DNA from 2 places in the Serratia sp. CoH_122_TC_1 genome. Region 2 is predicted to be linked to the other one. Evidence: predicted binding sites of a transcription regulator. Region 2 holds the regulator's gene; the other holds the start of a gene.
The links. The regulator Fur, encoded in region 2, represses iron uptake genes when iron is present. The targets are predictions, from matches to a motif close to ATAATAATGAGAACNACTATCAA.
Positions count from the first base shown of each region.

Region 1 (5,991 bases), on a different contig from region 2:
GGAAGGGATGGATGTCCAGCAGACCTGGGCGAAATACGTGGATACCTTGCAGGTGCATGAACTCGATTGTGCGCACGTAGATATCGTTTCACCCACCTCATTCAAAGTATTGGGGCCGTTATTGAACCGCATACTTCGAGCGTTGTAATCCCCAGTGAGGGTAGGGGATGAATACATTCGTCCCGATTAACGCGGGCCCAGCATGCTGGGCCCCTACAATCTCGATTACTTACCCAGTGGTACCACCAACGGCGTGTGCGAAACCGGATCATCAATGATCATGCAGCGCAGGCCGTACACCTTTTCGATCAGTTCCGGCGTCACAATATCCTTAGGCGCACCTTCGGCAACGACCTTGCCGTCTCGCATGGCGATCAGATGCGTGGCATAACGGCAGGCATGGTTAAGATCGTGCAGCACGACCACCAACGTATGACCGTTTTCACGGTTTAACTGGCGCATGAGCTCCAGCAAATCTATCTGATGGGTGATATCCAGCCAGGTGGTCGGTTCATCCAGCAGCAACAGCGGTGTTTGCTGCGCTAATACCATCGCAATCCACACGCGTTGGCGTTGCCCGCCAGAAAGCGTATCAACCGGCTGTTCGGACAGCTCAAAAACGCCGGTCGAACGCATGGCCTGTTCCACCGCCTGTTGATCTTCCTCACGCCAGCGACTGAACAGACGCTGATGCGGATAGCGGCCTCGGGCCACCAAATCAAACACGGTAATGTCGCCTGGCGCTGTTGAGCTTTGCGGCAGCAACCCCAGTTGGCGTGCCACCTCTTTGGTCGCATATTCGCTAATCTGTTTGCCGTTTAGCCAGACTGCGCCTGCCTGTGGTTGGATCAGACGGCTGAGGGTGCGCAACAAGGTAGATTTGCCACAGGCATTTGGCCCGATAATGACCGTCAGTTCACCGTGCGGGATGGAGACGGAAAGGTCGCTTGCGACGATTTTTTTGTCATAACCGAGCGTCAGGTGTTCAGCGCGCAATGGCGCGGTCTGCAAGGGATCAGCATTCATTTTTTTCGTGACTCACGGATTAATAACCAAATCAGGTAAATGCCACCCAGGCTGACGGTGAGTACACCGACCGGCAACTGATAAGGCATAAACAGGCGTTGTGCGGCGACATCGGCGAGCAGCAGCAGCAGGGCGCCCGTCAGAGCAGTCAGCAGCAGTACGCTACGGTTGGCGCACAAGCGTCGCGCAATCTGCGGTGCCACCAGTGCGATAAAGGAGATGGGCCCCGCCACGGCGGTTGCGGCCGCCGTCAGGACGACCCCGACCAGCAGCAGCAATACGCGCGAACGTTCCACTGACACACCGAGCGCGCAGGCGGCGTCATCCCCCATTTCCAGCAGCCGCATACGGCGAGCCAGCGTCAATAACAGCAGGCAGCACAGTGCAATCACGATCAGTACGGGCAGACTTTTCGCCCAGCTGACGCCGTTAAGTGAGCCCGCGTTCCACAGCCCGGCAGACATCGCTGATTCCAGCGAGGCGCTGATAAGAAGCCAGGTATTACCGGCGACCAACAGGGCACGCACCGCAATGCCAACGATAATCAAACGGAATGATTCGACACCATTTCGCCACGCCAGCAAATAAATCAACGCGGCGGTGAGTAAGCCACCGGCCAACGCTCCAGCGGTGATACCGAAGACACTTCCATTAAACAATACGATGGCTACCAATACGCCGCTGTAGGCGCCGGTGTTAAAGCCAATTACGTCAGGGCTGCCGAGCGGGTTGCGCAATATCGATTGGAAAATGGCCCCGCTGAGGCCGAGCGCCGCCCCCAGCAACAGAGCCATCATCACGCGTGGCAAGCGCCATTGGGTGACGATCACCGCCAGGTTTGCCGGGCCTTCACCGCGCAAGGCGTCGATCACCTGCGAGGCACTCAGCGACAGTGCGCCAGAGCCCAAGGCGTAAATGGCGAGCCCCAGAGCGGCCAACATGAGCAACATCGCGGTCAGCGTCGGACGCGACAAGGCGCGAATTTTGTGGTTAGCCATCCGACGGGCTGCAGACATCGACATTAGCGCTGCCTCCTGAACATATGGCGCTGACGCACCAGCACGATCAGCAGCGGTGCACCAATCAGGGCGGTGACGATGGAGACACGTAATTCACCGGCAACCAGGAAACGACCGAGGAGGTCGGCGCTCAGCAGCAGGATAGGGGTCAATACCAGCGTCCAGGGCAGCATCCAGTGAAGCTCTGAACCGGCCAACCGACGGGCAATATGCGGCATCATCAGGCCGACAAAGGCAATCGGACCGACGGCAGCTGTAGCACCGCCGCACAGTAAGGTAATCGCCAGCAGGCCCAACAATTGGGTACGAACAATGCCGGTACCCAGTGCGGTAGCCAATTCATTGCCCATGCTCAGGCTATTGAGCGACTTACTCATCCACAGCGTAATCAGCGTACCCAATAAGATCGGCAGGGCGACGGTGCGCACCACCTGCATATTTTGAATATCCAGAGAACCGGCCTGCCAAAAACGCAGCTGATCGAACACCAGCGGGTTTAACAGGGAAATTCCAGAGGTCAGGCCCTCCAGCACCGCCGCCATTGCGACCCCGGCTAGCGTCAGGCGCACCGGGTTCAAACTGCTGCCACCCAGAGCACCGATCAGTGCGACAAGCAGCGCGGCAAACATCGCACCGGCAAAGGCGAACCACAGATATTGGCTGATGTTGGCGGCACCAAAGAAGGTGATACCCAGCACTACGGCAAAGCCTGCACCGGCGTTAACGCCAAGAATACCGGGATCGGCCAGCGGATTGCGGGTGAGGGTTTGCATCAGTACCCCAGACAGACCCAATGCGATACCCGCCAACACGCCAACCAGCGTGCGTGGCAGCCTGGCATTGGTAATGATGGTGCAATCCGCCCCGCTGCATTGCCCATTCAGCGCCTGGATGACCGTATCAAAGGGAATAGACTTGGCGCCAAGCGACAGGCTGAGCAGCATGATGACCAACAGTGCGAAAAGAGCAATCAGCAGACCAAACAGCCTGCGGCGAAATGAACGGGGAGTGCCCCCAAGGTGACGCCCCCCTGAGGTGGGAACGGGCTGTGTGCAATGGCGTGTAATCCGTAACATAACAATCCATTATTTAATTGAATATAAATGATATTTATTATCATTATTGATTGTTTTCATCTATGGTACCATGAGTTCCTTCGCTATTGCAGCACATACCCTTCATTCTTGAAGCTGCATCTGTGTTGGCTGCGAGCGCTGGCCCGGTGGCTTACTTGAGTAAGCACCCTGGGGATGCTCGCTCTTGCCGCCTTGATGCAACGCCAATTATTTTGGCTATAGACGCTGCCCCTTTTCTTTAGTTGTGGTGAGAAAGCTGATGAGTAAGCCCTCTATTTTGCTTGATTTTGGCCTGCTTAAGACCAATGGCGCTTTTCGCGCCGTATTCTGTGCGCGCTTTATTTCCATTCTCGCACTGGGATTGATGGCCATTGCGATCCCGGTTCAGATTCAAGCCTTGACCGGATCGACGTTGTTGGTCGGGTTGTCCGTAACGCTGGCAGGTAGCGGCATGTTTGCCGGGTTGCTGATGGGCGGTGTACTGGCCGATCGCTACGAACGTCGCCGTCTGATTTTGTTTGCGCGCTCCACTTGCGGCATTGGTTTTATCGGTCTGTGTCTGAACGCCGCGTTGCCAGCACCTTCATTGACGCTGATTTATCTGTTGGCGGTCTGGGACGGTTTCTTTGGTGCGGTCGGCGTTACGGCACTGTTGGCGGCAACGCCCGCGCTGGTAGGGCGTGAAAATATCGTGCAGGCCGGGGCTATCAGCATGTTGACCGTCCGCTTTGGCTCAATCCTTTCTCCGGCGATCGGGGGTTTGGTGATCGCCAATGCCGGTGTGACGTGGAACTACGGTTTGGCGGCGTTTGGTACCTTGCTGACGTTGATCCCTTTACTGCGTCTGCCTCAGCTGTTGCCGCCACCGCAGCCGCGTGAGCACCCGCTGCGTGCGCTCGCCGGCGGTTTCGGCTTCCTGTTCCGCAACCGGGTGATCGGTATGGTGGCGCTGATCGGCGCATTGCTGACCATGGCCAGTGCAGTGCGAGTACTGTATCCGGCCATGTCCGGCATGTGGCATGTCAGCGCAGCACAATTGGGCTTTATGTACTCTGCTGTCCCACTGGGTGCGGCGATAGGGGCTTTCACCAGTGGGCGAGTTGCCCAGGTTGCACGTCCGGGTTGGATGATGCTGATGACGGCGATTGGCGCCTTTATTGCCATTGGTCTGTTCGGTCTCATGCCGTGGTATGGCCTGGCGCTGTTTTTCCTGGTGGTTTTCGGTTACCTGAGTGCGTTGAACTCACTGTTGCAGTACGGGTTGATCCAGAACCTGACGCCAGATGCATTCCTTGGGCGTATTAATGGCTTGTGGACGGCGCAAAACGTGGTAGGGGATGCACTGGGTGCGTTGCTGTTGGGGGCGATGGGGGCGTTTATGCTGCCGGCGATGACATCAACCAGCTTTGGTTTTGGTGTTGCGGTACTCGGCGTAGTGCTGGCTTTCGCGATGCGTGGTTTGCGTCAGGTTGGCAGTGGCGGGCAAGAAAATGATCTCCAGCCCGCCGCAGAATCTACTGAGAAATAAACTGTTTTTCCAACAGCGTCAGCAGATTGCTGGCGCTGTAATAATCCAGTCGGAAAGTATCATTCCCCAGAGCATAAACCCGCTTGTGTTGCACTGCCGGCAGATGAGCCAGGAAAGGATTCGCCATCAGCCGCTGCGCGTCACTGTCGTTGTTGGCAAATAGCATCAGCGTCTGGCCGTTCAGGCCTTCCGCCAGGTTCTCTCCACTAAGTTGAATAATGTCTTTGCGCATTCCCATGCTGCGGCTGTTGTTCAGCTTGGCGGGTGGGACGGCCAGCGTAAAACCAAGCTGCTTGAGCATTTGGCCCTGGGAAGATTCAGCGGTCCATAGATTGGCAGACTTACCGTCGGCGCTGAATACCAAGGCGGAGACGGGTTGCTCCGGCAGGGTCATACGCTGTTTCAGCGATTTCTCGCGGGCATCGAAATCACTGACGACTTTTTGTGCCTGGGCTTCGTGCCCAGTGGCCTGACCCAATTGAGTCGCCAACGCCTGCCAGCTTTTGTCGTCGTAATTGACGACCAACACCGGGGCAATGGCGGAGAGTTGATCGTACAAGCGCAGGGCGGAATCGGCACCGGTTGCCGAAATAATGATCAGGTCCGGGGCTTCACCGGCGATGGCCTCGGCGTTGGGTTCACCAATGTACAGGCGTTTAACGCCGCGTTGCGCCGCAATAGCGCTCCACTGGTGGAAGAAGCCCTGTGAATCAGCCAGACGGCTACCAGGCGTAGTGGCACCACTGGCGACCACCGGCGCGTCGATCGCCAACAGGGTGCCGGTAACGGTAACGCTGGTGGAAACGATACGGGCAGGGGGCTGTGTGAGCGTCACCACGCCGTGTGACGTTTCAATTTTACGCGGCCAGCCAGCGTCTGCGGCATGGGCTGCACCGATAGCCATCATGCCAAATAGCGCCAGGCTGATGAGCAGATTCTTCTTCATAAAGCATTCCTCAGACGTTAAATGGTAATACTTATCATTTATATAATTAAAGCTGCTGGTTTTATATCATGATTATGATTGGAAGAACTGTTTACATTTATTGACATAGCATATTCACGAGGGTAATTTAACGCGATTCAATACAAATGATAATCATTATTATACAGGTTATTGTTAATGATACGAAAGGGAGAACCGATGAGTGTGACAGCAAAGGGTACCGGGCAGAAGAAGCCACAAAGCAAGGGCAGCGAACAGCCTGTCGCAGGTGTGTCGCCGACTTCCGGCTTTTTCTTTACCTCTCCTTTCCGTAGCCTGAGCACGCAAGGCTGCTTCGCCAAAATCACGCTGCCGGCCCTGGATGGCGACCAATTGAATGGCGAATTCCAACAGGCG
Region 1 is NZ_JBXWLA010000030.1:23,658-29,648, forward strand. Features, by position in the region: gene AC2FC2_RS25715 (enterobactin synthase subunit F) at 1-148, shown strand, start outside; gene AC2FC2_RS25720 (ATP-binding cassette domain-containing protein) at 226-1,026, opposite strand; gene fepG (iron-enterobactin ABC transporter permease) at 1,023-2,048, opposite strand; gene fepD (Fe(3+)-siderophore ABC transporter permease) at 2,048-3,121, opposite strand; gene entS (enterobactin transporter EntS) at 3,381-4,649, shown strand; gene fepB (Fe2+-enterobactin ABC transporter substrate-binding protein) at 4,636-5,595, opposite strand; gene AC2FC2_RS25745 (isochorismate synthase) at 5,794-5,991, shown strand, end outside.
Region 1: a site for Fur is predicted at 3,143-3,165, ahead of fepD (Fe(3+)-siderophore ABC transporter permease). Genes of this name have one in related genera too.

Region 2 (5,991 bases):
CACCGGCACTTCGACCAGTTTACGGCCCAAATCTGCCACTACGCGGTCAATCATCGCGCTGGAAACCAGCGTCTTACCCACTGCCACATCAGCGCCCCACTGTGGACGATGCTGGAACAGATAGTTGATAGCCACCGCCAGATAATGGTTCGGGTTCATCAGGCCCGACGGTGTAACAATGCCGTGGCGGTCATAGTCCGGGTCATTGGCGAACGCCAGATCGAACTTGTCACGCAGCGCCAGCAGGCCACCCATCGCCGGAACCGACGAACAGTCCATGCGGATCACGCCGTCGTGATCCAGATGCATAAAGCGGAAGGTCTGATCGATAGAATCATTCACCAGCGTCAGATCCAGCTTGTAGTGCTCTGCAATGCGCTGCCAGTAGGCAATGCCAGAACCCCCGAGCGGATCAACACCCAGCTTCAGACCGGCACGCTGAATGGCGGGCATATCGACCACGTCCACCAAACCTTCAACATAGGGCTGCACCAGATCCTGAGCCTGTACATGACCGCTGTTCCAGGCTTTATCCAGCGACTGACGCTGTACGCCTTTCAACTGCACAGACAGCAGTTCATTGGCACGTTTTTCAATCACAGAAGTCAGGTTGGTATCGGCCGGGCCACCGTTGGTCGGGTTATACTTGATGCCGCCGTCTTCAGGTGGATTATGAGATGGGGTAATCACAATACCGTCAGCCAATGCTCCGCCGTTGCGGTTGTGGCATAAGATGGCGTGAGATACCGCAGGCGTCGGTGTGAAACCGTTATTTTCCTGCACGATCACATCCACGCCGTTGGCGGTCAGCACTTCCAACACAGAAATGAAGGCTGGCTCTGACAATGCATGGGTGTCTTTGCCCACGTAGCATGGGCCGGTGACCCCTTGCTGGTGGCGTACTTCGGCAATCGCCTGCGCGATAGCGAGAATATGGGCTTCATTGAAGCTGTGGCGCTGAGCGCTGCCACGATGGCCTGAGGTCCCGAACTTCACCGCATGTGCGGCGTTGCCCGCTTCCGGTTGCAGTACATAGTACTGCGACGTCAGCTGGGCTACGTTGATCAAATCGCTTTGCTGAGCCGGCTGCCCGGCACGTGGGTTATTCGCCATCGACATATCTCCCTAATCCCTGTCCAGCGGCCTGGCAATATGTCGCTCACGGCCACCATGACGGGCTGTTCGCTAAATTAGATAGTGCCGCAAACTTTATCTGTCAGTTCCGCTGGGAACTGCATAGCCTGCATGATGTGCTCCACCATGCTGCGTTTGCGACCGGTATTGGTATTGGTGATCACCCAATAAGGCGTGCCCGGAACGTGCTTCGGCTTGGTGTGCGTTCCATTCGCCAACAGGGTTTGCTGATCGCCTGCAAAATAGGTGCGGGTACGGCCGTGCAACGCTTCAGTTGCGGTGGCAAAACCGGCCGCATCGAGGGTATACAGGGTGGATAGTACCAGCATAAAACGATTCACCGCTTTGCTCTGCTCGGCATACTCATCCGACAACAGCAGTTCGCGCACGGCACGCACGCGATCGCGCGGTCGCGGAGCAGCAACAATTTTGTCCTGCTCGGCGCTCTGTGCGCTGGCAGCTGGCGCAGCGCGCAAGGGCTGACCGGCGGTAAATTTCAACATACGGCGCAAAATATCGGACGCGCTCTCACCAATATGTTGCGTGTGGCTGGCAATATAACGGTAAAGCTCTTCGTCGACTTCAATAGTTTTCATCTTTATCCAGTACTGTTTTTTTCTACTTAGAACCTGAAGCCAGATCCTGCATTCAAGCCATGGGATTATAAGGTTAAAAGCGCGGGAGCGAACATAACAATGTGTCCCGACACGGCAAAAGCAGACTATTACCTAGAGTCCGCCCAGCATCCACGTTGCCAAACCCGCACCTTACCATGAAAAATCCGCGTTATACCCCATGGATTTCAAGCGGCAGCACGGCAACGGGTATGTTCATCCGGTGTTTTAATCATGATAACCTAATCTGAATCTCTCTCAGTATGAACTTCACCATGAAATTACATTATCAATTGCTGGCAACCGAGTCCGCAGCGTTGCCGGTCATGCTGATCCACGGGCTATTCGGCAATCTGGACAATCTGGGCGTCCTGGCGCGCGACCTGAACCAACAGCACAGCGTGATTAAAGTCGATTTGCGTAACCACGGCCTGTCGCCACGCTCAGCGGTAATGACCTACCCGGAAATGGCCCAGGATCTGCTGGCGTTGCTGGATGATTTGCATCTGGAGAAGGTCATTGTTATCGGCCATTCAATGGGCGGTAAAGCGGCGATGGCACTGACGGCCATCGCGCCAGAGCGAGTGGAGAAACTGATCATTATTGACGTTGCACCGGTGGACTATCACGTTCGCCGCCACGACGAAATTTTTGCCGCGTTACAAGCCGTCAGCGCAGCCGGCATCACGCAGCGCCAACAGGCTGCGGAGTTGATGCGCAGCTATCTGGATGAAGAAGGTGTGATCCAGTTCTTGTTGAAGTCATTCCATCAGGGCCAATGGCGTTTCAACCTACCGGCGCTGATCGATCAATATGAAAATATCACCGGCTGGCAGGAAGTCCCCGCCTGGCCGCACCCGACGCTGTTCATTCGTGGTGGGCTGTCGCCCTATGTACAAGATAGCTACCGCGCCGATATCGCCCGTCAATTCCCACAGGCACGTGCACACGTGGTTGCAGGCACTGGGCACTGGGTTCATGCAGAAAAACCAGAAGCCGTGTTACGTGCCATTCACCGTTTTCTCGGCGAAGCCTGAGCCAATTGCCCCCTTGTCAGAGAAGGAATCCTCCCTAAAACGGCCATCTGGTGAAAAAACGCGCTAAAGATAACGGCTTAGCGCGTTTTCGGCTCAGTTAAACATTGTCGTCGCTCCATCTGCTGGGGTAATATGGCGCGCTATAATTTTGCCGCCGTGCTAAGCGTGTTCAATAGCGCCGGGCTGGGGGTGAATTTGGGTTAGGGTTTATTGGCCCGAAGTGTGTTAACCGAACCATCCAGAAGCGTTTACGCGCTTTTTGATGCAAACTCCCTTGCAGTACCGCTACCTATGGCAAAAGAACAAACGGATCGCACGACGCTGGATCTGTTCGCAGATGAACGCCGTCCGGGGCGCCCGAAAACCAACCCGCTATCCAGAGATGAACAGCTTAGAATCAATAAGCGTAATCAGCTTCGACGCGATAAAGTCCGTGGCTTACGGCGTGTGGAACTGAAGATCAACGCGGATGCGGTGGACGCCCTGAACAAATTGGCGGAACAGCGTAATATCAGTCGCAGCGAGCTTATTGAGCAAATGCTGTTGGCGCAACTGGCAGACGACCAGCCAGAACATTGATCATTGCAGCCGCACGTGCGGCGCGGCGTTAAGGATGACGCCCGATCAACATCGTTTTATTCCACCCGGTATCGCATAAACGTGATAAAACCCCGGGGTAAATTTCTGGCATGATACGCAATTACCGGTAAGGGTTTCCCTTGCTATGGCATCATTTTAATCGGTGTTATCGTGGTCAGCGCTAACATCGTGTAATGCAATTTATTGAATTTAAAGGTTATACGCGATATGGCTAATGTAGGCATTTTCTTTGGCAGCGACACTGGCAATACCGAAAACATTGCCAAGATGATCCAGAAAATTCTTAAGCAACAGTTTGGCGACGATGTTTGCGAAATTCACGACATCGCCAAAAGCAGCAAAGAAGACCTGGAAGGTTTCGATATTCTGTTGCTCGGTATCCCGACATGGTACTACGGCGAAGCCCAGTGTGACTGGGATGACTTCTTCCCAACGCTGGAAGAGATCGACTTCAACGGTAAGCTGGTTGCGCTGTTTGGCTGTGGCGACCAAGAAGACTATGCAGAATATTTCTGTGATGCGATGGGGACTATCCGCGACATCATTGAACCACGTGGCGCCGCCATTGTAGGCCACTGGCCAACCAAAGGTTACCACTTCGAAGCGTCGAAAGGCTTGGCGAGTGACAGCCACTTCATCGGTCTCGCCATTGACGAAGATCGCCAGCCAGAACTGACCAATGAACGTGTCGAAGGTTGGGTAAAACAAATCGTCGAAGAGTTGAGCCTGGCCGAGATCGTCGGGTAACGCCAAAGGTTGAACAAAAGCCCTGCAAAGTGCATAGTGTTGCCGGCAGGGCCGTCATCGGCAGTACGGATTACTGCAATAGAAGATACACATTTGTAACTTCTCACATCGTCAAGGTAGACTGAGATATCGGTTTATCCCATCCATCAAGACGTTGCGTGTGCAACATGCAATAGTGCAATTATATCTTTGTTAACAACCGGCGGTTTCTATTTAGGCCAACCGGTTCTATAATGAGACGCAATTAACACTTTGTGCCGACCGATGCCACAGGCGAGAACGCCTCAACTTGATTAGCATAGTAACAGGACTGAATCCGCATGACTGACAACAACACCGCATTGAAGAAGGCCGGCTTAAAAGTCACGCTTCCGCGACTCAAAATCCTGGAAGTACTGCAAAATCCGGAATGCCATCACGTCAGTGCGGAAGATCTGTACAAAAAACTGATAGATATGGGCGAAGAAATTGGCCTGGCTACGGTTTACCGCGTACTGAACCAATTTGATGATGCAGGCATTGTGACTCGTCACAACTTCGAAGGCGGCAAGTCCGTGTTCGAACTGACCCAGCAACATCATCACGACCACCTGATTTGCCTGGATTGTGGCAAAGTGATCGAATTCAGCGATGAATCTATCGAAGTGCGTCAGCGTGATATCGCCAAACAACACGGCATCAAGCTCACCAACCACAGCCTGTACCTGTACGGCCACTGTGAAACGGGTGACTGCCGTGAAGACGACACTCTGCACGACAAAAAATAATGTCCTTAACCGGCATTGAGAACCGCCTTAACGGCGGTTTTTTTATGCCTGAAGCAAATAGATAAAAAAATCCCCGGACAGGCCCGGGGAAAGATCATAGCTAAATGACAACAATTGCAGCGGCACTTCTCCACGGTACTTCTCACTTCCCACTTACACCCACTTCAACGTCAACTCCCCCGCCGACACGCGGATGAGTAAACTCGTTACAATGCATATTCAAGAAAGAGCAGCCGATCAAAAAACATGGCCTTGGCTTGGTCAAACACACCACGAATGCGGAACCCCTTGTTCAAATACATTTTGCAGGCATCACTACTTTGCCAGACGCACAGCGCGATGTTTTTCGCCTGGCGTTGATCCGCCTGTAGCTGAATCAAGGCAAACATTTGGTTAAAATACCCCAGCCCCCGAAATTGGCTCTCAATCGCCAAGCTACAGACAAAATAATCGTCAGCGACACAGTGGCTTTGCACAAAGCTGTCGTAAGCCTCATCAAGAGGTTTCATTTCATCGCGATAAAGGTAGTCCGTGTCTATGGCATACAGTTCACTGACGGCCGCCGCATTGAAAAAACCGACAAACTCACCGCGCCGATCGTAAGCCACGGTGATCAGATCCAGGTAAGGTTCGATATTTTGCGCCTGCTGCAAAGACACCAGATCCAGCCCAGCACGATTGCCAACGGAACAGTATTCCAGGTAGCTCGTGCTAAAAATCAGCTTTGCCATGCGGGTCTTATCCGCTTCACCCACCTGCCGTCCCGCCATGAAATGCAACGATCCCCGCGGTTCAGGCGGCACAGCCTCCCCCCCCCCCTGGGCAGAACGCCAGTAATGCCCAGCCGCTATCTGCCGCCGGTTGTCGGCAATCAGGTACTCCCCAAAAAGCTGGTTTACCCGATCAAGCCGCTGATCATGAGAAAGCACCGAATAGTAGTGGTAATGATCGATGTCGGACCGAATCTGCGCCGGATAGGCCATGCGAGGTACTTCATCAACGGTAAATATTTCCGCATAGCGTGCCAAATCCAGCGGCTGCTCAAGCTGCCAATCCAGATTTTCCAACCGGCTAACACATTGCTGGTAGCTC
Region 2 is NZ_JBXWLA010000015.1:42,241-48,231, forward strand. Features, by position in the region: gene pgm (phosphoglucomutase (alpha-D-glucose-1,6-bisphosphate-dependent)) at 1-1,113, opposite strand, end outside; gene seqA (replication initiation negative regulator SeqA) at 1,191-1,730, opposite strand; gene ybfF (esterase) at 2,012-2,785, shown strand; gene ybfE (LexA regulated protein) at 3,077-3,364, shown strand; gene fldA (flavodoxin FldA) at 3,593-4,132, shown strand; gene fur (ferric iron uptake transcriptional regulator) at 4,453-4,899, shown strand; gene AC2FC2_RS18760 (glycosyltransferase) at 5,106-5,991, opposite strand, start outside.